One region of the Vibrio sp. THAF190c genome, then DNA from elsewhere that is predicted to be linked to it. Evidence: predicted binding sites of a transcription regulator. Region 1 holds the regulator's gene; each other region holds the start of a gene.
The links. The regulator CRP, encoded in region 1, controls carbon source genes, mostly activating them, when cyclic AMP is high. The targets are predictions, from matches to a motif close to TGTGANNNNNNTCACA.
Positions count from the first base shown of each region.

Region 1 (7,296 bases):
ACCACTTGCACACAGCGTCAAGATCGACCAAGCTCAAAGAGAAACGCGAGTGATATCTCAGCCCCAGAGAATGATGGAACCTCTACTATGACAATTTTTACCGCTGCGACTGGCCTATCTAACCCCCACCTTCAGACTTTGGTCCCTAGGTTTATTCGTAAGCAGGCGCTGTTCCACCCTCACTGGCAAACACTTGAAACGCCTGATCATGATTTTCTCGATTTAGCGTGGAGCGAAGACCCAAACAACGAAGGTCTCGATCGTAAACCAATCTTCGTGCTTTTTCATGGCCTTGAGGGCAGCTTTGAAAGCCCCTATGCCAACGGTCTTATGAACGCTTTTGCCGAAGATGGATGGTTATCAGTAATGATGCATTTTCGTGGCTGCAGCGGTAAACCCAATCGCCTAGCTCGCGCGTATCACTCCGGTGAAGTAGAAGATGCACGCTTTTTCTTAAGAAACCTGCATGCTCAGTTCCCTAATAACCCTAAGGTAGCCGTCGGTATCTCTTTAGGCGGTAACATGTTGGCTAACTATCTGGCTGAATACGCTGATGACCCTTTGTTGTCTGCGGCAACTATTGTTTCAGCACCATTTGATCTTGCCAGTTGCTCGAGTCGAATCGAAAAAGGGTTCTCTAAGGTCTACAAGAAGTACTTGTTGAACTCACTTAAATCCAACGCGCTTAAGAAAGAGAAGTTGCTTTCAGAAAAATTAGGCATCACTGCAGACACGATCAAGAAGATCGAGAAGCTGTATGAGTTCGATGATTTGATCACGGCGCCTCTGCATGGCTTTAAGAATGCGCAAGATTACTACGCGCAATGCTCCGCATTACCAAAGCTTAATCGCATTAAGCTTCCTACGCAGATCATTCATGCCAAAGACGATCCTTTCATGACCGATGATGTGATTCCGAAATTCATTCTGCCGGATAACATAGATTACCGACTGTTCCAGAAGGGTGGACACGTTGGCTTCATTACTGGTAGCACCTTCAACCCTAAGTTTTGGTTGGAAGAGGCACTGCCTGCCTACTATGAAAGTATTCAGGATTCGGCATAATAGCGCCACATTGAACTCGGTATTCAAACACTGAGCCAAACGTTAGTAACCTTTAAACATACTCATGAACATAAAAGAGAGATGTATTTATGATCATTCCATGGCAAGACATCGCCCCTGAAACTCTAGAAAACCTCATCAAGGAGTTCGTGCTCAGAGAAGGTACCGATTACGGCGATGTTGAGATCTCACTGCAATCAAAAATCGACCAAGTAAAGCAGCAGCTGCAATCTGGGGAAGCGAGCATCGTTTTTTCTGAACTGCACGAAACTGTCGATATCCAACTCACTAAACGCTTCTAGGCTGCCATAAAAAAATAGCCGTGTTATAGTGGAAAACGATTGCTAACAAGTAAGTTATTCTAACGACAAGGGTTGTCATGTCCGCTAAACATCCAATTATTGCGGTTACGGGTTCTTCAGGAGCCGGTACCACCACTACCTCAGAAGCCTTCCGAAAAATGTTCAACATGATGGATGTGAAGGCGGCTTGGGTTGAAGGCGATAGTTTCCACCGCTTTACTCGTCCAGAAATGGATGTCGAGATCCGAAAGGCTCGAGAGCAAGGCAAGCACATCAGTTACTTTGGCCCGCAAGCCAACGACTTTGGTGCGCTTGAAGAGTTCTTCCGTCAGTATGGTAACGAGGGGACTGGGCAAGTCAGACGCTACCTGCACACCTTTGATGAGGCGGTGCCTTACAATCAAATGCCGGGCACTTTTACCCCATGGCAAGAGATTCCAGAAAACTCTGATGTGATGTTTTACGAAGGTTTACATGGTGGGGTTGTTGATGGTGATGTGAACGTATCGCAACACGTTGACCTGCTGATTGGCATGGTACCCATCGTTAACCTAGAGTGGATTCAAAAATTCGTCCGAGATACACGTGATCGCGGGCATTCACGTGAAGCGGTAATGGACTCTATTGTTCGTTCAATGGACGACTATCTCAACTACATTACCCCACAGTTTTCACGTACCCATATCAATTTTCAGCGAGTACCGACCGTTGATACCTCTAACCCACTTAATGCAAAGGGCATCCCTAGCCTTGACGAAAGTTTCGTAGTTATTCGTTTGCGTGGTATCAAAAACGTCGATTTCCCGTACTTACTCGCTATGATTGATGGCTCATTTATGTCTCGTCACAATACACTTGTTGTGCCAGGCGGGAAAATGAGCTTTGCTATGGAGCTCATCGTAAGACCAATCTTACAGCAGCTCATTGAAACGGGAAAAATTGGCTAACGGAACAGCATTCCGGTTGATTACTTTTCATACCGTGATCATGTGCACAATTTTGCGTAAAAAATCGTAGCTTGGTCACGATTAAAATCAAGAAATAGTGACTGAAAAAGGATACTATTCTTAACCGAAACACAAGATAGCTTGCAGCACAGAACAAGTGCTCTTATCCTAAGAAGTCAAATTCAGGCTTAGCTAAAATATGGAAAGCGGCAAGCATACCCTGCAGAGGAAGTGAGATATTATGGTTCTAGGTAAACCTCAAACCGATCCAACATTAGAGTGGTTCCTTTCACACTGTCATATTCATAAGTACCCTTCAAAGAGTACTCTGATTCACGCTGGTGAAAAGGCAGAGACCCTGTACTACATCGTTAAGGGTTCTGTGGCAGTTCTTATCAAAGACGAAGAAGGTAAGGAAATGATTCTTTCTTACCTAAACCAAGGCGACTTTATCGGCGAACTTGGTCTATTCGAAGAAGACCAAGAGCGTACTGCATGGGTTCGTGCAAAATCTCCTTGTGAAGTTGCAGAGATTTCTTTCAAGAAATTCCGTCAACTTATCCAAGTGAACCCAGACATCCTGATGCGTCTTTCTGCGCAAATGGCTAGCCGTCTGCAAGTAACCAGCCAAAAAGTTGGTGACTTAGCGTTCCTTGACGTTACTGGTCGTATCGCACAAACGCTACTAAACCTAGCGAAACAACCTGATGCGATGACTCACCCAGACGGCATGCAAATCAAGATCACTCGTCAAGAGATCGGTCAGATTGTTGGCTGTTCACGTGAGACTGTTGGTCGTATCTTGAAGATGCTAGAAGAGCAAAACCTAATTTCTGCTCACGGTAAAACTATCGTTGTTTACGGTACTCGTTAATCTCGATTAACTGAGCAAAAATTCAAAAGCCACCAAATGCGAATTTGGTGGCTTTTTCTTTATCGATAGAAGATACGAGATGCGAGATGCGAGATGCGAGATGCGAGATGCGAGATGCGAAAAGAACTCACAGAGTCCTATTTGTAAACTGTCTCGAAGAGAAATGTATCGCACCTCTAGGGCAACCCAGTGCTCGTATCTTTCTTTAACCGTTGGTGCTCTCGAAGATCTTGTCGGCCGATGCTGCAACAAAACCTGTGTAAAGCTCGCCATTAGCCATTGGGTAGCGCTTAGCAAACTCATAGAAGCCGCCAGGAACTAACTCCGCGCCCTCAGAGAATTCAACCTTCACTTTATCCGCCATTGTTGATGATTGCTCTAGCAGAACCTCTGGAGAACCTTTCACTTGACCGCCAACACTATTGATCGTAAAGCCAGACTCACTCAGGTGATCATTCACGGCTTGGACTTCAGTGAACTCATTTAGCTGGTTCACGCTCACGGTAAAGTGGTTAGCACCGTAACCATGCGCGGCCAACCAAGACGCGTATTCGCTCTCTGTCGCCAATTGTTTGTAATCTTGGAAATCCAAGTCCCAAAGACGACCGCCATATAGGAAGTCTTGCCCTTCTAACTTGCTTGCATCCACTTGCGCAACCAACTTAGCAACGATCGCTTGTAGCTCTGCAGAACACTCTTCCACTTTCAGTTCACTAATGAACACTTTTGGTTGCGTTGGATCTGGGTGTTCAAAGTGCTTAGCCACGAGTTTCTTACTTTCAAACAGGTAGTCACCACACGCTTTGTAACCAAGTGCTAAGAAAGGTTTAGCAAGCGTATCAATCCCCAAAGGCGCAACATTAAACGTACGCAGCGCGATGTGATCATTGATAAGGTCTTCCTCTTCTTTCAACAGCTGATGTACCTTCTCAGCAGATGGGCAGAGGCGTTCGATGTAGTCATCCCATAGGGATTTGAACAGTAGATCGGGTGTCATGGTGACTCCTTGTCGGGTTCTAGCAAGCTAGAGAGTTGGATTAGAAAGAGTGTGGCTGCGACGAGGCGTCAGCAGCCATCAGCTTGTGACATACTTATTTTATAGTTATATCTCGCAAGGTCAGACGCCTTGCGAGTAATCCAAAGGAGGCCAAACTTCCCTGCCTCCAATTGATGATTTACGTTGTTAGTGGCGATTGATTGCTTTCTACAATTCGATACCCGGGCTAAAGGTCGCTGGAAGTTGCGTTTCACCGCCTTCCATCGATGCCATTGGGTATGCACAGTAGTCCGCTGCGTAGTAAGCACTCGGGCGTAGGTTGCCCGAAGCACCTGGGCCACCAAATGGTGCGTCACCACTTGCGCCTGTTAGCTGACGATTGCGGTTAACAATACCTGCACGGATATGATCAACGAAGTATTCCCACTCAGAGTCGTCTGTTGATACAAGACCTGCAGACAAACCAAAACGTGTATCGTTCGCCAATTCAACCGCTTGCTCTAGTGACTCATAACGAACAACCTGCAGCAGTGGGCCGAAGTACTCTTCGTCTGGCAACTCTGCAATGTTAGTTGCATCGATGATGCCCGGAGTGACGAATGCAGCTTCACCAGCTTTCGCTTCAACTAGGCTTACACCGCCTAAAGATTGCAGGTTTGCTTGCGCATCTAGAATGAACTTAGCCGCTGCTTCTGAAATTTGTGGCCCCATGAAAGGAGCAGGCTCAGCGAAAGGTTGGTCTACACGAATCTTCTTGGTTGCTGCTACTAGGCTATCGAGCAGCTGATCACCCTTCTCGCCCACTGGAACATACAGACGACGCGCACAAGTACAACGTTGACCCGCACTGATAAAGGCTGATTGGATAATGGTGTATACCGTAGCATCGACATCACCATAGTGCTCACTGATCACCATAGGGTTGTTACCACCCATTTCTAGTGCCAGCATCTTGCCTGGTTGACCGGCAAACTGACGGTGTAGTATATGTCCCGTGTTAGCACTACCCGTAAATAGCACACCATCTAGGCCTTTAGCATCCGCTAGAGCAATGCCTGTCTCTTTAGCGCCTTGAACAAGGTTAATGACACCAGCAGGTAGGCCAGCTTCTTGCCAAAGCTTCATCGCGAACTCACCTGTCCACGGTGTCTGCTCCGATGGTTTGAATACAATCGTATTGCCCGATAGCAATGCAGGAACGATATGACCATTAGGCAGGTGACCCGGAAAGTTGTAAGGTCCAAATACTGCCATTACACCTAGAGGGCGATGACGCAGAACGATCTGGTTACCTGCAGCTTCACGTGATGATTCACCAGTACGGTCGTGATATGCACGAATTGAGATAGCAATCTTACCCGCCATCGCACCCGCTTCAGTGCGAGTCTCCCAGATTGGTTTACCCGTTTCTTTAGCGATGATTTGTGCGATTTCTTCGCTGTTCTCTTTCACTTTTTCCGCAAACTTAAGCACAATCGCTTCACGCTCAGCAAAGCTAAGTTTCTTCCAAGTTAGGAACGCTTCGCGCGCCGCAGCTACCGCTGATTCAACTTGATCAGGTGTCGCACTGTCGCCTTTCCACACTACTTGGTTGTCGTATGGGCTAACTGATGTCATCGCTTCGCCTTGACCGGCTACCCATTGCCCTGCAATCCACTGAGTCATACTTCTATCCTTCTTTGACTAACCATCGAGCTCTATTGAGCCAACATACGAACAAAATCGCCTTCTTGAACTTCCAACGCCTCGGCCACGTTCGGCGCAAGGATTACTTTACCGCTAGCTTGGTCATAAGCACCTTTGGCTGCGACCGCGCGGAAGTTTTCAAATGAGGTGTTACCAATCAGGTAATCTTGGGAGCTTGCATGCTCACTGATTTCAACCTGAGCACGAATTGAATGGCGCACCGATTCGATATTACGCAAATCACACTCAACCGTAGGGCCTGCATCGAAGATGTCGACATAACCACGGTTAGTAAAGCCTTCACGCTCAAGCAGTTTCAATGCTGGGCGTGTTTTCTCGTGTACTTGACCAATCACATCTTGTGCTTCTTGACTCAACAGGTTGATGTAAATTGGTAGCTTAGGCATCAGATCAGCAATAAAGCCTTTCTTACCAATACCCGTTAGATAATCCGCCAATGTAAAGTCGATTGAGAAAAAGTGCTCTTGAAGCCACTGCCAGAATGGTGAATTACCATCATCATCAGATACACCGCGCATTTCCGCAAAAATAGTCTCAGAGAAGCGCTCTGGGTGTTCAGCCATAAGTAGGAAACGACACTTAGACATTAAGCGGCCGTTTAATCCTTTACGGAAGTCAGGGCGTAAGAACAGCGTACAAATTTCGCTGCAACCTGTGTAGTTATTACCGAAAGTCAGTAGCTTAACAACGTTATTTACTTTAAGTCGTTGTGAAGAGTGCACCACTTTGCTGATGTGGTAAGAGTAAAAAGGCACATCCCAGCCAATCGAGGCTTCAATGCCCGTCGTACCAGCAACTTCGCCCGTTTCAACGTCAAAACCGACCATTAGGTAACCTTCGTCACCCGGCTCAGTTACGTTTTCTTTAGCAAAGCTGTATTCAGAGTGTGTAATTCGATTGGTTAACAGTTCTTCGTTAACCGGAAGAGATGTAAATCCATGTCCTGACTCGACCGCACAGGTGTGTAGCGCATCGTAATCAGATAATTTAATTGGGCGTACAACAAGCATCATTATTCCCTCCAGATGCAAAACAGGCCCAAAACATTAAGCTTGGGCCTTGAGCTGTGCGTCATGAGATCGCTCTTGTGGCGATCATTTCTATGACGCCGCTTGAGGCTTATACTAGCGAAGCAATTGCTTTATCTAGTTTTGCTAAGCCCTCTTCAATTTCTTCTTTAGTGATCACAAGTGATGGTGTGAAACGAACAACGTTTGCACCCGCAACCAACACCATCAGACCTTCTTTACCCGCAGCAACTAATACGTCGCGCGCACGGCCTTGCCATTCGTCATTCAGGGCAGCACCTAATAGCAGACCTTTACCACGAACTTCACTAAAGATTTGATATTTTTCATTAATCTTCTCTAGACCATCACGGAATAGCGCTTCACGCACCTTCAC
Region 1 is NZ_CP045338.1:2,983,925-2,991,220, forward strand. Features, by position in the region: gene FIV04_RS13550 (hydrolase) at 88-1,065, shown strand; gene FIV04_RS13555 (YheU family protein) at 1,155-1,367, shown strand; gene FIV04_RS13560 (phosphoribulokinase) at 1,445-2,314, shown strand; gene crp (cAMP-activated global transcriptional regulator CRP) at 2,556-3,188, shown strand; gene FIV04_RS13570 (DUF1338 domain-containing protein) at 3,394-4,185, opposite strand; gene astD (succinylglutamate-semialdehyde dehydrogenase) at 4,393-5,850, opposite strand; gene astA (arginine N-succinyltransferase) at 5,883-6,902, opposite strand; gene FIV04_RS13585 (aspartate aminotransferase family protein) at 7,012-7,296, opposite strand, start outside.

Region 2 (7,296 bases), on a different replicon from region 1:
TATCTGCTTTTGGTGAAAAAATTCAACCGCACTGATGGTCGTTAGCAAAAATAAACAAGATAATATCCTAGCAGACCACTGCTTACTTGAACGATTCGTCATAATTCGTTCCCCCTGCTTTGTCTATTTTTGTATGTTTACTGCTATAAAATGAGGCTCAATAAACATCAATCACTACTTTTTGCTTTAGTTTATCTCATAGTATGCAGTTAACAGGCCAAAAATCTATAACTTGTAAAAACGACATGCGAATAGTGAGCTTTTCATCACCAATAAACATTTATTGGAGTTATCACTTTGCTTTAAATGGTTTTCTTGGGCTATAAAAATAACAACAAGCTGACCAAACACTTACATTCATTATATAGCTCAGTGCTATTTTTGAGCTCTCTCCCTCTGCTCGGTACCTTTGATATGAAGCTAAAAACAATAACACTCTGTATTTTGCTATCGACCTCCGCTATTGCTGGCGCCTATGCGCAGTCTAATGCAAAAGCTGAGAATACAACGCAACAAAATACTACCCAAAGCAAACTCAACCCATCGCAACAACAAAGCTTCAAAACTTCTGCTGATATCATTCGAAATACTTACGAAAGTCAACTTTACACGCTCCCTGCGTTTAAAGAGGGACACTATGGCGTTCGTATGTTCCGACAAACCCAAGATGAAAAGTACGCTGCTGCAGTTTGGAGTGACATGGCACGCGTTGCCAGTAAGCTGAGCAGACTTTCTAATGAGGTTTACACCCAAGAACAAATTGTTCTCTACTCAGAAAAGCGCATTGCGTCGTATGTTGATGAAGAAGATGAGCGCAGTGTTCGTCGCTACAACATCACTAAGCACATGCCAGAGTATCTGTTCTTAGGGGTTGATCTACTCGGCTCAATGGCTCGCGCTAACGAGTACGGGTTAGAACATAAAAACGATGCCAAACTAAGAGAAGTCATCCGCCGCTACGATTTTTCTAAGTACGCAACCAACGAAGAGATGGTAAAAGCTTGGGCTGCACAGCTAGCAAATCAAGTGTACTGGTTACGACAACTAGGTGAACAAGATGTGGTTGATGAGTTCGTCGAGACATTCAAATCCGCTTACCCTGACGATCAGGACAAAAAGCTCTCTACACAACAGTTTGGTAATAAAATCTACGGGATGACACACATCATTTTTGGTGATTCAGAATACTACCAACATCAAGTCAGTGAAAAAGAGCACCAATGGATCTACGATTACTTCCGTGAAAACATCGATACAATACTGTTACGTGCCAAGGAAGATGTGATTGCCGAGGTTGGTTTAACCTTCTTATTAGCAGGCTTAGAAGATGATCCAGTTGTAGAGAAGACTCGTTTGGCAATACAAGCATCTATCGATAAGCAGCAAGGTATGATCCCATCCATTACGGGCGATTTTGATTTAGAGTATGGTGAGCATCGAAATGTACTGGCGATTATGCTGCTCGATTGGCAACAAGTGAATGAAGCACCAAACTTCCAAAAGCATCCGGAAGTATTCAAAAGTCTGCCTTACGGTTTAGTGGAGAACAAGCCGTATTAAGGACTCGACTTACAGTTGCTCAGCACTCAAGTCTATACAACAAACCCAAGTATCTTCTGCTTGGGTTTGTTTCATTGGGTGATTACTTTTCCGTTATTTGCGCTTGCTCTTCACTTCGCTTTGTTCATTACAATCGTAAAATCACCATCGCAATAACCGTCGATCAGCGTGACATCTTCACAGAGCGTTTTGCAAAATCGATAAACCCCTTGCGGGTGATAACTGACGAGCAGTTGGCGAGCTGGATAGTAATGTTTGTCTAACAAATTAAACACCACCGTTTTGTTCGCCAACGTATACATTCTTGTGATCATTGAAGTCAGATAGTGTTCGTTTTTAGATGCGTAATTCAACGAGCCGCTCGCCACAACCACATCATATGGCTTCAAAGAAATCGTGCTGATATCGCCACGTGTAAAGGCACAGGTTGCATTTTGATATCGCTCTTTCGCCTGCTGATAAAACGCCGCATGCTGCTCAATCCCAAGATAAGAAGGTATTGAGTATTGTGCCGTCAAGAACGGATACAAATCGCCATAACCGCAACCAAGGTCAAGTACCGTTTTTCCATCAAACTCGACATTATTCGCAATCGCAGAAAAACGAGCGTGCTGTGAATCTCGGTCAGTCCACCCAAGAGAACGCGCGCCGTCTTTAGGCCAGCGCTTCGATTGCTTTCGGTGATACCAATATATTCGGAGTCTATCGAACCAGTGCATTATTTCGCATCGCTAGAAGTCGGTAAGTAACTGCCAATCTTGTAACCAATGGCATAACCCACCACGGCTACCGTGACAAAAACCATCGCGGAGAAAACGTAAGCAACACTCGCCATCACGCCGCCACCCCAAACAATACTAAATACCAAACCTAGATACGCTTCTTTCGGCCATTGCGTCACTGGAAAGTGGCTATCACCTGCCAACAAAAAAATCAGAGCGGAGACTAATGAAATAGCAACCAGCAAACCAACACATACTCTTGTTTTCATAAAAAGCCTTTCTTAAATAACGCGATAAAACAATGCTTTGGGGATGACGCACCTTAGAAGTATATACGAGATAGATTCACCCCACTATTCCCCTAACGAGCGATACTGAGTTTCCAGAACAATCAACACGAAAACAAAAAACGGGCACTTAGGGAGAAAAGCCCCAAGTGCCCGTTAAATACATATATGGTTCTACTCTACTGCTCTCGCATTGTCATAAAGGCGTCAACTGAGAGAAAGAGTAACCGCAGGTTAAAGCAAGATAAAGATACCCGCCAAGCATGCGCTCATTAGGTTAGCCAATGTGCCTGCTGCAACCGCTTTAAGACCAAGGTTTGCCACCTCAGCACGACGCTCAGGAGCGATAACACCGACAGAACCTAACTGAATCGCAATAGAACCGATGTTCGCAAAGCCGCACAATGCAAAAGTGATGATCACTTGGCTGTGTTCTGAAAGTAACGCTTTGTTCTCGACGAAATCGATGAAAGCAACAAACTCATTCATAATGATCTTCTGACCAATGTAAGAACCTGCCATTAGCACTTCATCGCTTGGAATGCCGATAACCCAAGCCAATGGTGAGAATAGGTAACCAAATACAGCTTGTAGCGTGATACCAGTAAAACCAACCGTTTCACCTAGGCTCTCAAGGCCTGTATTGACCATTGCGATAACACTGACGAAAGCAATCAGCATAGTACCAACAGCAACGGCGACCTTCATGCCGTTCATTGCACCACTTGCTAACGCGTCAATGACGTTACTTTGATCAGCCTTGTCCAGCTCAATATTATCGTAGTCACTCGGTGTGCCCAGCTCTGGCACAATGATTTTAGCCATTAAAAGACTACCCGGCGCGGCCATGAAGCTTGCTGCAATAAGGTACTTAAGTTCAACACCAAGTCCAGCATAACCCCCTAACACGCTACCAGCGACCGATGCCATACCACCAGCCATCACTGCGAATAGCTCTGAACGAGTCATTGATTTTAAGAAAGGACGAATAAGAAGTGGCGACTCGCCTTGAGAAAGGAAGATGTTACCTGTTGCAACCAAAGACTCTGCTTTACTGGTACCCAATAGTTTTTGAACGGCACCACCCAGAACTTGAATCACTTTCTGCATCACACCCAGATAGTAAAGTGCAGAAATCAGCGCGCTAAAGAAGATAATGATAGGAAGTACACGCACTGCGAAAATAAACCCTTCAGTAGCAAGGCCACCAAACAGGAATGAGATACCCGCATCTGCAAAACCAAGCAAGCTTGATACACCGCTACTTAAGCTAGTTAATGCCATTTGCCCCCAAGGGAAATACAGCACTAGTGCAGCAAAGCTAATTTGAAGTAGAAAAGCACGGATTACCGTTTTCCAGTTGATCGCCGAACGGCTCTCAGATAGCAGGTACGCGCAAGCAATTAGTGCGAAAACACCAACAAAACCAAATAAAATATTCATAAAATTGTCCTAGAAATCCTTAAAGAGTGAACATGAGCCAAGCGAATGACATCAAAGGAAAAGGACAAAGAATCGCAAGCAATACGCTACGCGAAGAGGGCGTTAACAACGTTAACGGATGTAACAACGAATTGTTCATGTAAGATCACCTTATACAAGCAGTGGAACGCAGCTGGTCCGGTCCGTGGGGTCATTCACATATCCATGTGACGGCTTGTATTGGCTAAGCACCGGCTTAAAACCGGAAGAGAAGTATAAACAACTTAATGAGACTTTCATCACATTTTTAAAAGCAAACGATCGCGCGGTCAAAGATGCATCAATTCGCTCAAATTTGATGGGATTTATCGGAAAACAGAAATAAAAAAAGCGACAATTTGCACTGTCGCTTCTCTTAGGAATACGTATTAGGGCACATAGGTCCAACGAATTAAAACAATCCCAATAACTATAATTAAGTAGCAGAACGTGACTTTATAACGTCCACGTTGTGTTTTTACGCGATTTGTTCCAACTTTCATGTTCCATCATTTAACCAGTTAGGTCCGCTATTTAACCAATTTGGCTCTTTACTTAACCAACTTAATTTACTTAACCAACTTAATTCACTTAACCAACTCAAAGTCATAGCGGCCATCGTTTTCAGCTCTTTCTTCGAACAACAACACATCCTCATGAAAGGTCAGAGCGATAAGTTGATCACTGTATTCATACAGATAGGAGACCGAATACTCTTTATTGAGCTTTTGTTTCGGTTCACCCAACAACTCAATCACTTCCTGTCGGGTCGTTTTCTTCTCTACAAGCTGTTCAAGTTTTGTGTAATCGACATTCTTTGGGCGATCGACGAGTTGCCCCAGCTCGTCAGAGAATGAAACCCATACCGCACTCATCAATAGAGCCAACAACACAAGCAATGTTTTATTCAACACAACACCTCTCCTAAACTGAATAGTAAAGATTACCATCAAAGAGCAACAATAGCTGTAAGCCGCTGTAAGAACAGACTTTTATATGTAAGGCGTGCGGAAAAACATCGTCGCGCTAGACTAATATTCAGCTGCGGTGGCCTGTGCATCACTGCACTTGTCAGTCGACAACTCAAAGCAGTATTGCGCGTGTTTTTTCAAGCAGCTGAATACTTCAGCGTCGAGTTTGTGGTTCTGCACATGATCATCCAATATCGCCAACGTTTGTTCTAAGCTCATTCCTGGACGATAAGGACGAGACTGAGTCAACGCTTGAAATACATCAACAACTGCAACAATCCGACTTGGTTTATCGAGCTGCTCTGCCGTTTTCCCCATGGGATAGCCCGAACCATCTAGGCGCTCATGGTGGTTAGACGCCCACTCGCAGATTTGTGGTGAACTAAATAGCTCATGCAGAGCAAAGCGCGAATCTGTCGCATGGCGTTTAATACAGCAGTATTCCTCAGGAGTGAGTGCTCCTGGCTTATGCAGGATCTCTCGTGGCGTTTGCAACTTGCCGATATCGTGAACAAGTCCAGCCAAATAGAGCTTTCTCTGTGTTGTATAGGAGTAACCTAACTGCTTACCCAAATACTCTGATAACTGCCCTACTTTCAATGAGTGCTTAAACGTAAAAGAGCTCTTGGCATCAACTACGTTAGCGATGAACTCCGCGAAAGCGACCGTCTCATCTAGTGACATCTGCTGAGAAAAGAACGGGACTGGTTTAAACCTATCGCTCATGATCTGGATGTATGACACATCCATAGAGAACCAGAAATCATCGGTATCGACCAACTCACACATATGTTGAACAAGGTTAGTTTCGAACAGAAGGTCTGCTTGTTCAGTTAAGCGTTCAATAATGTACGCCTTGCCGGCAGGAGTGAGGTTACCGAAGCGGTCAGCCGATGCGACACCACATAGGTAGTCAACTCGATCCGCAAGCATGACAACAGCTGCTAGCTCTTTCTCTAGCTGACTAACAGGTAAATCTTTCAGTTCATTCCACGGTGTATGGTGATACAACACAGGTTTAGCAAAGATAGAGAGTACCGGACACTCTTTGAGTATCTGATAACCCTTCTTGCAATGGTGATGCGTAGAGTCAGGGATGAAACCAGCGATAAGGCTGAGCTGTTCATCTATCTGAGACACACCACAATCGTGGATCAGTCCAAGTGAAAATGCGAGTTGGGCTTGCTCTTCTTCCCAGCCTACACTCAGTGCACATCGATACGCGATGTACCCGACTCTTTGTCCATGGTGCTTGCTCTCGAAACCGACATTATCCAGAGCCTTAGCAATACCAAATAGCGCTTTGCGCAAATCTACCGTCACGTTCTGGCAGTACAAATTCATCAATTAAGCCTAGTTTTTATCGTTTTTATATTTATTGGAGGCCAATACTAATCGATTACTTGAGTATATAGTCACAAATTATGTAAGGTTTATTGAGTTTCGTGACATGAATAACGTATAACGAACTTTGCGTGCCACAGTTTGCATAAAAATTAGACAGATAACGATATAAAGAGCAAACTAGTACCAAAGTATAATGACCTTAATGCTGTTAATGAGGACACGATGTTTAAAGTAAAAATCAACGACGATATTTCTATTGCACTAGTACAAGAAAGCTTTGCTTCACATTATGCAGAGCTGGTATCAGCACAAACTGATTATTTAAGCCAATGGCTCGCTTGGCCACCTCATTGTAAAACTGAACAAGACTTTCGTATATTTATCCAGCGCTCGCTCCACGACTATGCCGAGGGAAAAAGCATGACTTGCGCGATTGTTTATCAAGATAACATCGTCGGAAATTGTAGCTTCAACACGATCTGCCACAATCTAAAAAAGGTAACGATAGGTTATTGGCTATCAGAGCCTCAACAAGGGAAAGGCATTGTCACGCAAGTCGTCCGTAAGCTTACTCAGATAGCGTTTGACGAGTTAGATATGGAGAAAGTGGAGATCTCAGCGGCGGTCGAGAACACCGCGAGTCGAGCGGTTTGCGAACGACTTGGCTGTAAGCTTGAAGGAATCATTACTCGAGGCGAAAACTTAAATGGACGGATTATCGACCATGCTATTTACGGTTTAACGCGCAAATAACAAACAGGCTTGCATAATTAGAGTACAAGGAGGGGAAATATTTACCCCTCCTTTTTTGTTATTGAGATTGAATTATTAATTCCGAACGCAAAAACTGGCATTTAAACGTATAAAATAAACTCAAAAAACACTTACGAGAACATTTATTTTGAATATTAACTCTAAATCAGGAATTACTGTCTGCCTTACGTTTAG
Region 2 is NZ_CP045339.1:1,138,551-1,145,846, reverse strand. Features, by position in the region: gene FIV04_RS20180 (diguanylate cyclase) at 1-102, opposite strand, end outside; gene FIV04_RS20175 (DUF3541 domain-containing protein) at 415-1,560, shown strand; gene FIV04_RS20170 (trans-aconitate 2-methyltransferase) at 1,671-2,279, opposite strand; gene FIV04_RS20165 (hypothetical protein) at 2,279-2,551, opposite strand; gene FIV04_RS20160 (NupC/NupG family nucleoside CNT transporter) at 2,804-4,012, opposite strand; gene FIV04_RS20155 (hypothetical protein) at 4,618-4,944, opposite strand; gene FIV04_RS20150 (HD-GYP domain-containing protein) at 5,062-6,345, opposite strand; gene FIV04_RS20145 (GNAT family N-acetyltransferase) at 6,571-7,101, shown strand; gene FIV04_RS20140 (HAMP domain-containing sensor histidine kinase) at 7,268-7,296, opposite strand, start outside.
Region 2: a site for CRP is predicted at 4,280-4,295, ahead of FIV04_RS20160 (NupC/NupG family nucleoside CNT transporter). Genes of this name have one in related genera too.

Region 3 (7,296 bases), 340 kb from region 1:
CCGTGCACGTGCTGAGAAAGCATACGCGGGTGACATCATTGGTCTGCATAACCACGGTACAATCCAGATTGGTGATACCTTCACTCAAGGTGAGTCACTGAAGTTCTCTGGTATTCCTAACTTTGCACCAGAACTATTCCGTCGTATTCGTCTGCGCGATCCACTAAAACAGAAGCAGCTACTTAAAGGTCTAGTTCAGCTTTCTGAAGAGGGTGCGGTTCAGGTATTCCGTCCACTACAGAACAACGATCTGATTGTAGGTGCGGTTGGTGTGCTTCAGTTTGATGTGGTTGTAGCTCGTCTGAAAGCGGAATACAACGTTGAAGCGATCTATGAGAGCGTGAACGTTGCGACAGCACGTTGGGTTGAGTGTGGTGATGCTAAGAAGTTCGAAGAGTTCAAGCGTAAGAACCAGACTAACCTAGCGTTGGATGGTGGCGATAACCTAACTTACATCGCACCAACTATGGTTAACTTGAACCTAGCATCAGAGCGTTTCCCTGATGTTGAGTTCCGTGCAACTCGCGAGCACTAATCTATTGATGACGGTGCCAACTCACTGAGGTGGTGCTAGTCGAAGTGATTAAAAACGTCTATTGTTCTGCAATAGGCGTTTTTTTATGTTTGCCTTAAGGAGAGTGGATGTTTCAAGTCATTAAAAGATGGATTAAGCAGTACGATAAATGGTGTAAAGAGTTAGGGTTAACGCCAGAAAATAAGCGTAGCTGCACCCCTTATCGTAGCGATCCTCAACCTGAACCGAAAGATAAGCCGTAATGTCGATACCGCTATTCGATACCCACTGTCATCTAGACTTCGACGTCTTTTCGTTGGGTGATCAAGACAGTTCTGCGGCCGCTCAAGACTATCTCATAACTGCTAAGCAGCAAGGCGTTGAGAAGGTCGTCGTCCCCTCGATTGGTCAAACCAACTGGGAAAAGCTCGAGCAACTGAGCTCGGAACATTCCAACCTTTACTATGCGCTGGGTTTTCATCCTTACTTTCTAGCGACGGCGAGTGAGAGCGAATTTGCTCAACTTGAACTGAATTTAAGTGGCGCTTCTGAGCAGTGTGTTGCGATAGGAGAGTGCGGCTTGGATTTCTTTGTGGATGTGGATATCGATAAGCAAGAGCGTTTTTTTATCCATCAGATACAGCTCGCGACTGCTTTTAAACTGCCTCTGATTATCCATGAACGGAAATCACATAACCGTCTTATCCAGCTTATCAAGCAACAAAAATTCACCAATGGTGGAGTGATCCATGGTTTTTCGGGAAGCGAGCAGCAAGCTTTAGAGTGGATTCGCTTGGGATTCTATATCGGTGTCGGTGGAACGATAACTTACCCTAGAGCGCAGAAAACGCGCACCACTGTCGCTCGTTTACCCCTTGAATGGGTCGTTTTAGAGACGGATGCACCGGATATGCCGATCAGCGGTAAGCAAGGAAACATTAATCATTCCAAATATTTAGTTACGATATTAAATGAACTTGTTTCGCTCAGGAAAGAGTCAAAGCAATCGATTGCAACTCAAATGTGGCAAAATAGCCATCAGCTATTCGGTATATGTGAATAAAATCTAAAGTTTTTGTTTATCGTTTGCGTGTTTTACAGCTGTATCGTGACTTGGCTCACAGATGTAAATGAATGATACATGAATCTTATACCAAAGTGTGAGGACGGCATTACTTTATTAGTGGTCGCATGAGTATAATTGCCTCCGCTTTATAGCCCCATTTTGTAACACGCCAATAAATAACTAATAAGGAAGTCATAAACTATGAGCCTGTTTATGAGCCTAGTCGGTATGGTTGTACTGATTGCAATCGCAGTACTACTATCTGACAACCGCAAAGCTATTAACTTAAGAACGGTGGGTGGCGCATTCGCTATCCAATTCGCACTTGGTGCATTCGTACTTTACATCCCTTGGGGTCGTGATTTGCTTGCAGGTTTCTCTGCTGGTGTAGCAAACGTAATCGACTACGGTAAAGACGGTACTGGTTTCCTATTCGGCAGCCTAGTTAACTTCTCAGTTGACGGTATCGGTTTCATCTTTGCATTCCAAGTACTACCAACTCTAATCTTCTTCTCTGCACTTATCTCTGTACTTTACTACATTGGTGTAATGCAATGGGTTATCAAGATTCTTGGTGGTGGCCTACAGAAAGCTCTTGGCACATCTCGTGCGGAGTCTATGTCTGCTGCAGCAAACATCTTCGTTGGTCAAACTGAAGCTCCTCTAGTTGTACGTCCTTTCGTACCAAAAATGACTCAGTCTGAACTATTCGCTGTAATGTGTGGTGGTCTAGCTTCTGTTGCTGGTGGTGTACTAGCGGGTTACGCTTCTATGGGTGTACCTCTAGAGTACCTAGTTGCTGCATCATTCATGGCGGCACCAGGTGGTCTACTATTCGCTAAGATCATCAAGCCAGAGACTGATACTCCTGCTGACGACATCGCTGATGAAATGGACGGTGGCGACGACAAACCAGCTAACGTTATCGACGCAGCTGCTGGTGGTGCATCTGTTGGTCTACAACTTGCTCTAAACGTTGGTGCAATGCTACTAGCGTTTATCGGTCTAATCGCTCTAATCAACGGTATCCTAGGTGGCATCGGTGGTTGGGTTGGTTTCGAAGGCCTAACTCTTGAATGGATCCTTGGTAAAGTATTCTCTCCACTAGCATTCATTATTGGTGTGCCATGGGCTGAAGCAGATATCGCTGGTTCATTCATCGGTCAGAAGATCGTAGTTAACGAATTCGTTGCATACCTAAACTTCGTACCTTTCGTTGGTGAAAACGCTCAAATCGTTGAAGCGACTGGTCAAGTAATGTCTACTAAGACTCAAGCAATTATCTCGTTCGCTCTATGTGGTTTCGCAAACCTTTCTTCTATCGCGATTCTACTGGGTGGTCTAGGTGGTCTAGCTCCAAACCGTCGTCACGACATCGCTCGTATGGGTGTTAAAGCGGTTGTTGCTGGTACTCTATCTAACCTGATGGCAGCGACAATTGCTGGCTTCTTCCTATCTTTCTAATTAAGTAGATTAGATTATATAGACGCCACTTTAATATCGCCCCGTAGCAAGAGATTGCTGCGGGGCTTTTTTGTTTTAGGGACCGGGTTATTGAGCAATAAGTGCAGGAAACGTTGATACATAGTATGTGTTACTCACAACGATTGCTGCCATCAATAACTCGGAAACTGAATTATTTTGAGATACAAACCGTTTGCGTTCTAAGGAGCACTACAAATTATCGAAGGATACCTATAATGTATAAGCTATAGGGATAGGATTTCCCTTTTTGGCAAGAAAATGATCGCTTGTTTAATCGCAATCGTGATTCTTCTGGGATTAGGCCAAACATAGCGATACGCTATAGATGTTAGACACAACAAGGTAGATTTGTTGTGCCATAGACCAAACTGGTACTGTGCGGTGACAAGGATAGCAATTGATGGCGTAAGGCCAACAAGTCTTCAGGGAACCAAGTCCGTTCATTGGTGACTACAGAGCATTACTAAAATATCCATCTATACTGGATGGAGGGCGAAGTAGTTAACTATTTGAATATATTGATCGGAGATAGAAATGAGCGATTTAAAAGCAGCAGCTCTACGTGCACTTAAACTTATGGACCTAACTACGCTAAATGACGACGACACAACTGAAAAAGTTGTAGCGCTTTGTCACGACGCGAAGACTGCAGTGGGCAACACAGCTGCAATCTGTATTTACCCTCGCTTTATCCCAGCAGCTAAGAAGGCACTGCGTGAGCAAGGTACTCCAGAAGTACGTATTGCGACTGTAACTAACTTCCCTCATGGTAACGATGACATCGAAATCGCAGTTGCAGAAACTAAAGCAGCAGTAGCTTACGGTGCAGACGAAGTAGACGTAGTATTCCCATACCGCGCTCTAATCGCTGGCAACGAAGAAGTAGGTTTCGAGCTAGTTAAACAGTGTAAAGAAGCATGTGGCGAAATCACACTGAAAGTAATCATCGAAACTGGTGAGCTTAAAGAAGAAGCACTAATCAAGAAAGCATCTGAAATTTGTATCAAAGCAGGCGCTGACTTCATTAAAACTTCAACAGGTAAAGTGCCAGTAAACGCGACTCCAGAGTACGCGCGCATGATGCTTGAAGTGATCCGTGACATGGGCGTAGCTAAGACTGTTGGTTTCAAACCTGCAGGTGGTGTTCGTACTGCTGAAGATGCAGCACAATACCTAGCAATGGCTGATGACATCCTAGGCGCAGATTGGGCTGACAACATGCACTACCGTTTTGGTGCATCAAGCCTACTGACTAACCTACTAAACACATTAGAAGTAACAGACGAGACAGCTGATCCAACAGCTTACTAATTCTTAAATTGTCTGTTTGATGGAGCGGTGATTTTACCGCTCCATATTACCTCTTTACCTTACATACCATACTCATCATGAGTGTTGGGAGGAATCTAATGTCTGAAGTATCTAATACCAAAACTCCAACTTTTCTACCTCAAGAAATTATTCGCAGAAAACGTGACGGCGAAGTGCTGACTGCTGAAGAGATCAACTTCTTTATTCAGGGCGTTGCTAAAAACACGGTTTCTGAAGGCCAAATCGCCGCATTTGCAATGGCGATCTTCTTCAACGAAATGACAATGCCAGAGCGTATTGCGCTAACGTGTGCAATGCGTGATTCAGGTATGGTTATCGATTGGAGCCACATGAACTTTGATGGTCCTATCGTTGATAAACACTCTACAGGTGGTGTAGGTGACGTAACTTCACTAATGCTTGGCCCAATGGTGGCAGCATGTGGTGGTTTCGTTCCTATGATCTCTGGTCGTGGTCTTGGCCACACAGGTGGTACCCTAGATAAGCTTGAATCTATCCCTGGCTACAACATCACACCGACAAATGAAGTGTTTGGTGAAGTAACCAAAGACGCAGGTGTTGCAATCATCGGTCAAACAGGTGATCTAGCTCCAGCGGACAAGCGGGTATACGCGACGCGTGATATCACTGCGACTGTAGATAACATCTCGCTAATCACAGCTTCAATCCTTTCTAAGAAGTTGGCTGCTGGCCTAGATTCTCTAGTAATGGATGTAAAAGTAGGTTCTGGTGCATTCATGCCAACTTACGAAGCGTCTGAAGAGTTGGCGAAATCTATCGTTGCTGTAGCAAACGGTGCAGGTACTAAGACAACAGCGATTCTAACTGACATGAACCAAGTTCTGGCTTCTTCTGCAGGTAATGCAGTAGAGGTACGTGAAGCGGTTCAATTCCTGACGGGTGAATACCGTAACCCTCGTCTTCTAGAGATCACGCTAGCTTCATGTGCTGAAATGCTCGTGCTTGGCAACCTTGCGAAAGACTCTGAAGAGGCTCGTGAGAAGCTAATGGCGGTACTGGATAACGGTAAAGCAGCAGAGTGCTTCGGCAAGATGGTTGCAGGTCTAGGTGGGCCAGCTGACTTCGTAGAAAACTACGACAACTACTTAGAGAAAGCGGAAATCATCAAGCCAGTATACGCACTTGAAAGTGGCGTTGTATCAGCAATGGATACGCGCGCAATCGGTATGGCTGTTGTTGGCATGGGTGGCGGTCGTCGCGTTGCAACTGACAGCATCGATTACGCAGTTGGCTTCGATAACTTCATCCGTCTAGGTGAAGTGGCAAGCGAAGACAAGCCTCTTGCGGTTATTCACGCACGCAACGAAGAGCAATGGCAAGAAGCGGCAACAGCCCTTCAAAGTGCGATTACTGTTGGTGGTGAATACACAGCAACGCCGGACGTTTACCGTCAAATTCGTTCAGAAGACGTTTAATTAAGAAATTACACAAAGCCTGCTCACACCAAAATTATTCGATAATGAGCGGGCTAAAGGAAATAGCAATGAAAAGAGCATTTATTTTAGTCTTAGACTCATTTGGTATTGGCGCAACGGCTGATGCTGAGAAATTTGGTGATGTAGGTTCAGATACTATGGGTCACATCGCTGATCAGTGTGATAAGGGCTTAGCGGATAACGCTGACCGTCAAGGTCCACTGACTCTGCCAAACCTATCTAAACTGGGTCTTGCGATGGCTCATAAAGAGTCAACAGGTCGTTTTGCTCCTGGTATGGATGCAGACGCTGAAATCATCGGTGCTTACGGCCATGCAGCTGAGCTATCTTCTGGTAAAGATACACCGTCGGGTCACTGGGAAATTGCGGGTGTTCCTGTTCTTTTTGATTGGGGTTACTTCACGGATAAAGAGAACAGCTTCCCTAAAGAGCTGACTGACCGCATTCTAGAGCGTGCTGGCCTATCTGGTTTCCTAGGTAACTGTCACGCATCGGGTACTCAAGTACTGGATGATCTAGGTGAAGAGCACATGAAGACGGGCCTACCTATCTTCTACACCTCTGCAGATTCAGTATTCCAGATCGCATGTCATGAAGAGACATTTGGTCTACAAAACCTGCTAGATCTTTGTCAGATCGCTCGTGAAGAGCTAGAAGATTACAACATTGGTCGTGTTATCGCGCGTCCTTTCGTTGGTGCGGGTAAAGGTCAGTTTGAGCGTACCGGTAACCGTCGCGATCTATCTGTTGAGCCGCCATCAGCAACGATCCTGCAAAAATTGGTTGAAGAGAAAAACGGTGAGGTTCACTCAATCGGTAAGATCTCTGATATCTACGCTGGCTGTGGTATCACTAAGAAGACTAAAGCGACAGGTATTCCTGACCTATTTGAAGCAACCAAAGACGCGATCAAAGAAGCGGGTGACAACACGATTGTGTTCACTAACTTTGTAGATTTCGACTCTGCTTACGGTCACCGTCGTGACGTAGCGGGTTACGCAGCGGCACTTGAGTACTTCGATGGTCGTATTCACGAAGTTATGGATATGATGCAAGAAGATGACATCTTGATCCTAACTGCTGACCACGGTTGTGACCCAACATGGCCTGGTTCTGACCACACTCGTGAGCACATCCCAGTGATTGTTTACGGTAAGAATGTACCTGCTGGCTCACTAGGTCGTCGTGACACATTTGCTGATATCGGCCAAACGCTAGCAGCATACTTCGGTACGTCGCCAATGGGCTACGGCACAAGCTTTTTGTAATTTTTAAGTATACTGAAGAGAGAGGGTAGCCTCTCTCTTCTTTTTTGTTTTGAGATAAAGGATATTTTCAATGGCAACTCCACATATTAATGCTGAAATGGGCGCATTCGCAGACGTTGTTCTTATGCCGGGTGACCCGCTACGTGCTAAATACATCGCAGAAACATTCCTAGA
Region 3 is NZ_CP045338.1:2,643,443-2,650,738, reverse strand. Features, by position in the region: gene prfC (peptide chain release factor 3) at 1-535, shown strand, start outside; partial or broken gene FIV04_RS26930 (DUF5363 family protein) at 643-838, shown strand; gene FIV04_RS11805 (TatD family hydrolase) at 777-1,577, shown strand; gene FIV04_RS11800 (NupC/NupG family nucleoside CNT transporter) at 1,782-3,044, shown strand; gene deoC (deoxyribose-phosphate aldolase) at 3,600-4,376, shown strand; gene deoA (thymidine phosphorylase) at 4,475-5,833, shown strand; gene FIV04_RS11785 (phosphopentomutase) at 5,902-7,122, shown strand; gene deoD (purine-nucleoside phosphorylase) at 7,193-7,296, shown strand, end outside.
Region 3: a site for CRP is predicted at 1,622-1,637, ahead of FIV04_RS11800 (NupC/NupG family nucleoside CNT transporter). Genes of this name have one in related genera too.

Region 4 (7,296 bases), 880 kb from region 1:
TTTGGCTTGGCAGGTAAAACAGGTGATACCCCATGTATGCTCGAAGAAGCGGATGGTGGAACGATACTGTTTAACGATATCTTAGCCATGCCTAGAAATCAGCAGATGAACCTGCTTAAGTTTTTGCAAGATGGTAAGGTTGAGACCTCAAAAGGTCTGCGCTCAGTGGACGTGCGTATTCTGGCCTCAAACTCTTCAGATATAGAAAAGGCCTTGATTGAAGGGGACTTTAACGAGGAGCTTTATCATTACATTAATGTGTTGCGAATCCATGTCCCTAGCTTGAAGGAACGTGTCAGTGATATCCCTATCTTGGCAAACCACTTCTTGCATGATTACTCCAAAGAGTTCAACGCACAGGCTAAGAACTTTTCAGAGTCGGCAGCCACTGCATTGTCTCGTTATCATTGGCCAGGCAATGTGCGTGAGTTGATGAATCAAATTAAGCGTGTGGTATTGATGTCTGACTCGATCATTATTGATGAGGAGCATCTTGATTTACCAAAGCAACAAGATGAGAAACGCAGCTTGAAGAGTATCCGAGAGCGCTCTGAGCGTGATGCCTTGATCGTCGTATTAGAGTCGCACGCGGGGCAGGTTTCGTTGGCAGCCAAGGAGTTGGGTGTTTCACGCGCTACCATGTATCGCTTGCTCAATAAGCACAGCCTGATATCTGAAGGACTAGTCTAAGCAATACCATTATTTGAAAGCCACGCACTGCGTGGCTTTTTTTGTTTTTGGTCGAAGCTTTCTATCTGACTGAAAAGTTTGAACAGAGATAAGCTCTACAGATTTATATAATCATAGTGAATATCTTATGCTTGATGTTATATGCAACTATGATTTTAGGTGAATGCTTTGTTTTCAGATTGTTAATAGATAAGTGGTTGAATAATGTTCTCATTTGGATAGAATTTAACCGTGAAAGCAATGGTTTAATATCAAACCAAAAGCATTCGAATCACATCTTTTTGGATTAATTAATTAGCTTGGAGGCGCAAATGAAACATTTCGATTTTATTCAGCACATTTGCGCGTCGTTTGATCCTAGCACTGACATGGTGGCCGCTATGCCACGTCTATCAGTGATGGCCGATCGCAACACCCAAGATAAATCTAACTAATTAATCCGTATCCTTACTTGGCTGCGGAAAAATAGCAGCTAAGACATCTCTATCTCTTATTTCACGCTATTTTTCCCCAGTTTAATTCCACTACTGGAGAATTCATTATGCGTCACTCAGTTTACCTAAAATTAGCCACAGTCCTTATTCGCGCCGATCTTCGTCATGAAGAGCGAGCCTGGAAACGGAAAGTTCGTCGTAGTGCTTACGATCTTCCATGGGAGAACGCACACTTACTTAAAGATATCGGTCTAGAAGCCGATGGACGACCAATCGGATTTTCAGAGCCTGAAGCTGTCACTATTGAACGTCGTGTTCGTCACCTTCGTCGTGTTCTAAGTGCGCGAATACTGACGTAATCAGAGGGAGTGATGGCACCTGTCACTCCCTAGGATAATGAAATAGGTGCTGGTTATGGCGTCGGAGGGAGATCTCTGAATCAGTACCGCTAAAAAGAGGAGCAATAGGCTCCTCTTTGCATATTTTTTAAAGGGTTATTTAGCAAACAAAAGCAGTTCGACTAAGCTAAAGATATTGAGGGAGGTGAGGTATGCAAAAGCATCAACTAGATATGTGGTTGCATGGCGATCACAAAGACTCTTATCGAACACCTAAGGTTTATGTTATCGGGTGTTCCGATATCCCAGAGTATCTACTAGCAGTGGAATATAAGCATAAATTAGAGCCAGTGAAGCAAGGTGGAGAACCAGTACATTTTGGATCACTTGATCAAGTCAAAGAGGAGCTCCTCAGACTTGGTTTCGATAAGGCCTATTTACGCCTCCACAACACGTATGACGAGTTTGGTAGTGAGCCAAGTCAACGCTATTGCGATATAGAGTTAGCGCTTAATCCACATTAAACACAAGTAGTTGCAAAGTAGCTCGTTATCAAGCGTAGTGTTTTGTCAGTAGCTGATGAGTAAACTGAGTTCTCAGATAGAAGCCGCGTGGCTTGGTCTTAATTGGCTTGCCACTCGCGCCGTACGCCTCAGTTAAGACTCGGCTGTGCGCTGCTTTTGGACGAAGATGCAATGCTTCACCGTGACGTGCAGTGATCTGCTCGACGTTACCTAAAACGATCAACTCCATCAGTTCTTCCCAATCTCGCTTGAGAATCTCTTCTTCCTCTTCACTTGGTGTCCACAACAGTGGTGATCCTACGTGACGATCTGCCAACGGGATCTCACGCTCTCCCTCAACTGGGATCCACAAAACTTTGGATAACTTGTTGCGAACATGACTGGTTTCCCAGGTCAGGCCTTGAACGCCCATCAAAGGTGCCACACACACAAAAGTGGTCTCTAATGGCTTGCCACTGTAACTGATCGGAATGCTTTTAAGCTCAATACCTAGATGCGCGAAGTCCTGCTCTGGTTTACTCCCAGCGGGGGCGCCTAGGTGCCACTCCAATAGCTGCCCAACCCACCCTTTATCTCGCTTAAGATCTTTAGGCATGGTCATTTCAGCTTCCTCTGCCAGTTCTTGAAAGGTCATACCGGCAATGGCGTAGGCTCGGTCTAGCAGCTCAGCTTCAGTTTGTGGTTCAGGTTTCATAAGACTTCGAGTTGGTAAAACGCCGATTTTATCAGATTCAACTGAAAATGCAGTGTGGTTAATAAATGATCACAGTGGCGATTTACGGATCAATCCTACGGTTATCCACAGGCTGAGAGGCTAAAATCCAATAAAAACAAACTAATGGATAAATAAACAGGGGTTTTAAGGGGATAAAATGCTTGCTAAATGGCGTGCAAAATGAATCTTTTAGTGATGAGTGTGGATAAAGCTAAGGGTGGTTGATCTTTAACCATGTTGAGTTTTTAAAAGATCATTTGAAAAATGTAATTTTTGTTTAGCGTGATATTTTCTTTAAGTTCATGATTATTATGTTTTATTTACTTTGGTTGGTTGCAGCTTGTTTTGGTTGTTGACGAAAGTATGGATTAAAAAAAACGTTTGCGGTGAATTCTTCACATAGTTATTCACAGAAAAGGTGAATAAATGTGGTCTATGTCTCACTATTGTGTGGGTAACTATTTTATGAGCAAAAGTTATCCAGTTTTAAGAAATTATTCATAAATATCGCCCTAATCACGTCACGAAGTTTGCTCCGCTTGGGGATATGTGGAAAAATCAGTGTAATTAAAAATTTAAATAGAGGTTGGCCAGTGATAGATGGCGATGGTTACCGATTAAACGTTGGTATTGTAATCTGTAACAACCATGGTCAGGTCTTCTGGGCTAAACGATACGGGCAACATTCATGGCAGTTCCCTCAAGGGGGAATCGATGAAGGTGAAACTCCGGAACAGGCAATGTACCGTGAGTTATATGAAGAGGTTGGCCTTACCAAAAAGGATGTAAAGATCGTCGCGACAAGTCGTCATTGGTTACGCTATAAGCTACCCAAACGACTGGTTCGATGGGATTCAAAACCTGTCTGTATTGGACAAAAACAGAAGTGGTTTCTTCTGCGCTTAGACTGCGATGAATCGCGTATTAACATGCAGCGCGGAAGTACACCTGAGTTTGATGGTTGGCGTTGGGTAAGTTACTGGTACCCAGTTCGACAAGTTGTTTCTTTCAAGCGAGATGTTTATCGTCGTGCAATGAAAGAGTTCGCTTCTTTAGCTATGCCATTTAAAGAGCGAAAAATAAAAGGAAAACGCAAACAGCGTAGAGGTTAAGCATGCTCAGTCAACTAAGGGAAATAGTTGAACACGTATCTAGGGTTGAAGATGTCTCAACCGCATTGGATATTTTAGTTAAAGAGACGTGCAGCGCGATGCAGACTGAGTGCTGCACTGTGTACTTAGCCAACAATGATATGCAGCGCCTTGAGTTGATGGCAACTCAAGGCCTCATTTTTGAAGGGAACAGCATCCATATTGGGTTTAACGAGGGCTTAGTCGGCTTGGTTAAACGCAGTGCTGAGCCTATCAACCTAGCGCAAGCTTCTGCGCACCCTGCTTATAAGTTTTTCCCAGAACTCGGGGAAGATGTTTATCACTCATTTCTTGGTACTCCTATCATTCACCGCAAGCAAGTGCTTGGGGTTCTGGTCATTCAGCAAAAGTCACCACGCTTGTTCAGTGAAATGGAGGAGTCGTTTCTCGTTACTCTCTCTGCACAGCTGGCGGTCATTGTCGCTCACGCGCAAACGCAAGGTCTGTGGCTGCTTGAGCATCAAGATCAACCATCGACTAAAGGTATCGCTGCTTCATCAGGTGTCGCCATTGGTGAGTTGTGGTGGGATAACACCCAGCCAGAGTTAACCGATGTTTACCCTGCTTCAACGCTTGATATCGAACGCGAACATGAATTGCTAGCGGTCGCAGTTGAGAACGCACTGAATGACTTTAAGCGCATGCGTAAGCGTTTAGACAGTGATATTAACAAAGACGCTCTGGCGATTTTCGACCTGTTTACTCACCTTTTGAATGACCCTATGCTGCGAAATGATCTCAAGGCACAGGTTCAGAAAGGGGATAAAGCCGATTGGGCACTGAGACAAGTGGTGGAGAGCTACTCAAGTCGTTTTGCTCGTATGTCTGATCTCTATCTGCGTGAACGAGCGCAAGACATTAGAGAGCTTGGACAGCGTCTGCTCTATTTCTTACACAACTCAGAGCAAGAGCAGCGTTCTTTAGAGAAGCCTATCGTATTGGTTGTACGTGAACTCACCGCCTCTGTGTTGGCTTCGATCCCGAAAGAGAAGCTGCTTGCGGTGATCTCGCTAGAAGGTGCGGCTAACTCTCACGCTGCGATTTTGTCACGAGCATTAGGCATTCCATCGGTGATGGGGGTGACTCTTAATCTTGCTAATGTGAATGGCAAGCAGGTGATTGTTGATGGCTACAGTGGCGAGATCTTCATTGAGCCTACCCAGAATCTACTGAAAGAGTACCGAGAGCTGATCCTTGAAGAGACTGAACTCTCTTCAATGGTGAACCGTGATATTCACCTACCAGCCAAAACGCAAGACGATCATCAGGTCGAGATTCTCCTAAATGCTGGCTTGAGTGCCGATACCAACATCGCGCTCAATCAAGGGGTTGATGGTGTCGGTTTGTATCGAACTGAGATCTCTTTCCTTCTGCAACAGCGTTTTCCTTCCGAAGATGAACAAGTAAAGCAGTATCAATCGGTACTCGAGAGTTACCCGGATAAACAAGTGGTGATGCGTACTCTGGATATCGGTGGTGATAAGGCTCTGCCTTACTTCCCGATTGAAGAGGACAACCCATTCTTGGGCTGGCGTGGTATTCGATTCACGCTCGACCATCCAGATATCTTTATCATTCAGCTAAGAGCCATGCTGAGAGCCAGCTGTGGTAGTCAGAACCTCAGCATTCTTCTGCCGATGATTTCTGGTGCTCGCGAGCTTGATGATGCATTGCAGCTTATCGAGCAGGCTTACGAAGAGGTGCATGAGCTTGATAAGCGTGTTCGTATGCCACGTATCGGAATAATGCTTGAAGTTCCGTCAATGCTCTACTTGTTGCCATTGATTGCTGACCGTGTCGACTTCGTATCTGTCGGTACCAATGATTTAACCCAATATTTATTGGCGGTTGATCGGAACAATTCTCGTGTCTCTGATGTCTATGAATCCATGCACCCTGCAGTGATCATGGCGCTCAAGCAGATTCATGATACTTGTAAGCAGTATCAACTGCCGGTGTGTATCTGTGGTGAGTTAGCGGGTGACCCGATGGGCGCGCTGTTATTGATCGGTCTTGGTTATCAAACCTTGAGTATGAACACCTCGAACGTGGCAAGAACCAAATATTTGATACGTCAGTCCTCATTGAGTGATTTACAAGATTTAGCAAATAATGCACTTGTACAGCCGTACGGCAGTGACATCTATAGTATGATGCTGTCCTATTTCGAACAGCGTGAATTTACCGGCTTTATCAGAGCGGGCAAAAAATAGGATTAAACGTGTCATACGAACTCATTGGTTTGCTAGCGGGCCTTGGCGCCGTCGTTGGTGTATTGGCTGGCTTATTGGGCATTGGCGGTGGCTTATTGGTAGTCCCTGCATTGTTGTTCTTACTGCCTAAGGCGGGTATCGCTCAAGAGATTGCGATGCAAATGGCGCTGGCAACTTCCTTGTCGACCATTATTGTCACTTCTGGCTCTTCAGCATTGAACCACCTTAAACTTGGCAATGTTGAGATGTTCGTGGTGAAGTGGTTGATGCCTGGCGTTGTGGTTGGCGGCTTTATGGGTTCTTTTATTGCCGATTCGATTCCGTCTCAATATCTACCTAAAGTGTTTGGCATCATCGTGTTGCTACTGGCATTACAAATGCTGCTGTCGATACGTTCTCGCAGTCAAAAGACTATGCCTGCACCAGCAAAAACGGTCGCGTGCGGTGGCGGTATTGGAGTGGTCTCGAGCTTAGCTGGAATCGGTGGTGGTTCATTGTCTGTGCCTTTCCTCAATCACCATGGAGTTGAGATGCGCAAGGCGGTCGGCTCTTCGTCGGTCTGCGGTTGTGTGATTGCTATATCAGGTATGATTGGCTTTATTTGGCACGGTTCGTCGGTTGAATCTTTGCCTGCGTACAGCTTGGGTTATGTTTACGTACCTGCGCTGGTGGCTATCTCTTGTACTTCGGTTCTCACCACTCGCATTGGTGCTAAGTTAGCAACACAACTGCCAACGCCCGTATTAAAGAAAGTGTTCGCCGTCTTTTTAATGTTTATAGCCGCAACCATGCTGCTGTAGTGTATTCCTCTTAGCCGTTGGCTAATTCTTTTATATTAGATAGAGAGCTAAATATGTCTCAGGGTTTTATCGAATTCCCCAATATCGATCCTGTTCTGATTGAACTAGGGCCAATTTCTGTTCGTTGGTATGGCTTGATGTACCTTGTCGGTTTTGTCTTTGCGATGTGGCTGGCTAATCGTCGTGCAGACCAACCAAACAGCGGCTGGACTCGTGAGCAAGTATCAGATCTGTTGTTTGCTGGTTTCTTAGGGGTTGTCATCGGCGGCCGTGTTGGTTACGTGCTGTTTTACAACTTCGACCTTTTCTTAGCGGATCCTCTGTATCTCTTTAAAGTATGGACTGGCGGCATGTCATTCCACGGTGGTCTGCTAGGCGTTATCACTGCAATGTTCTGGTATGCGAAAAAGAACGGTCGAACCTTCTTTGGC
Region 4 is NZ_CP045338.1:550,893-558,188, forward strand. Features, by position in the region: gene vpsR (cyclic-di-GMP-binding transcriptional regulator VpsR) at 1-690, shown strand, start outside; gene FIV04_RS27305 (hypothetical protein) at 1,002-1,124, shown strand; gene FIV04_RS02450 (hypothetical protein) at 1,232-1,483, shown strand; gene FIV04_RS02455 (DUF6482 family protein) at 1,675-1,986, shown strand; gene mutH (DNA mismatch repair endonuclease MutH) at 2,015-2,680, opposite strand; gene rppH (RNA pyrophosphohydrolase) at 3,295-3,813, shown strand; gene ptsP (phosphoenolpyruvate--protein phosphotransferase) at 3,816-6,065, shown strand; gene FIV04_RS02475 (sulfite exporter TauE/SafE family protein) at 6,074-6,865, shown strand; gene lgt (prolipoprotein diacylglyceryl transferase) at 6,919-7,296, shown strand, end outside.
Region 4: a site for CRP is predicted at 3,129-3,144, ahead of rppH (RNA pyrophosphohydrolase). Genes of this name have one in related genera too.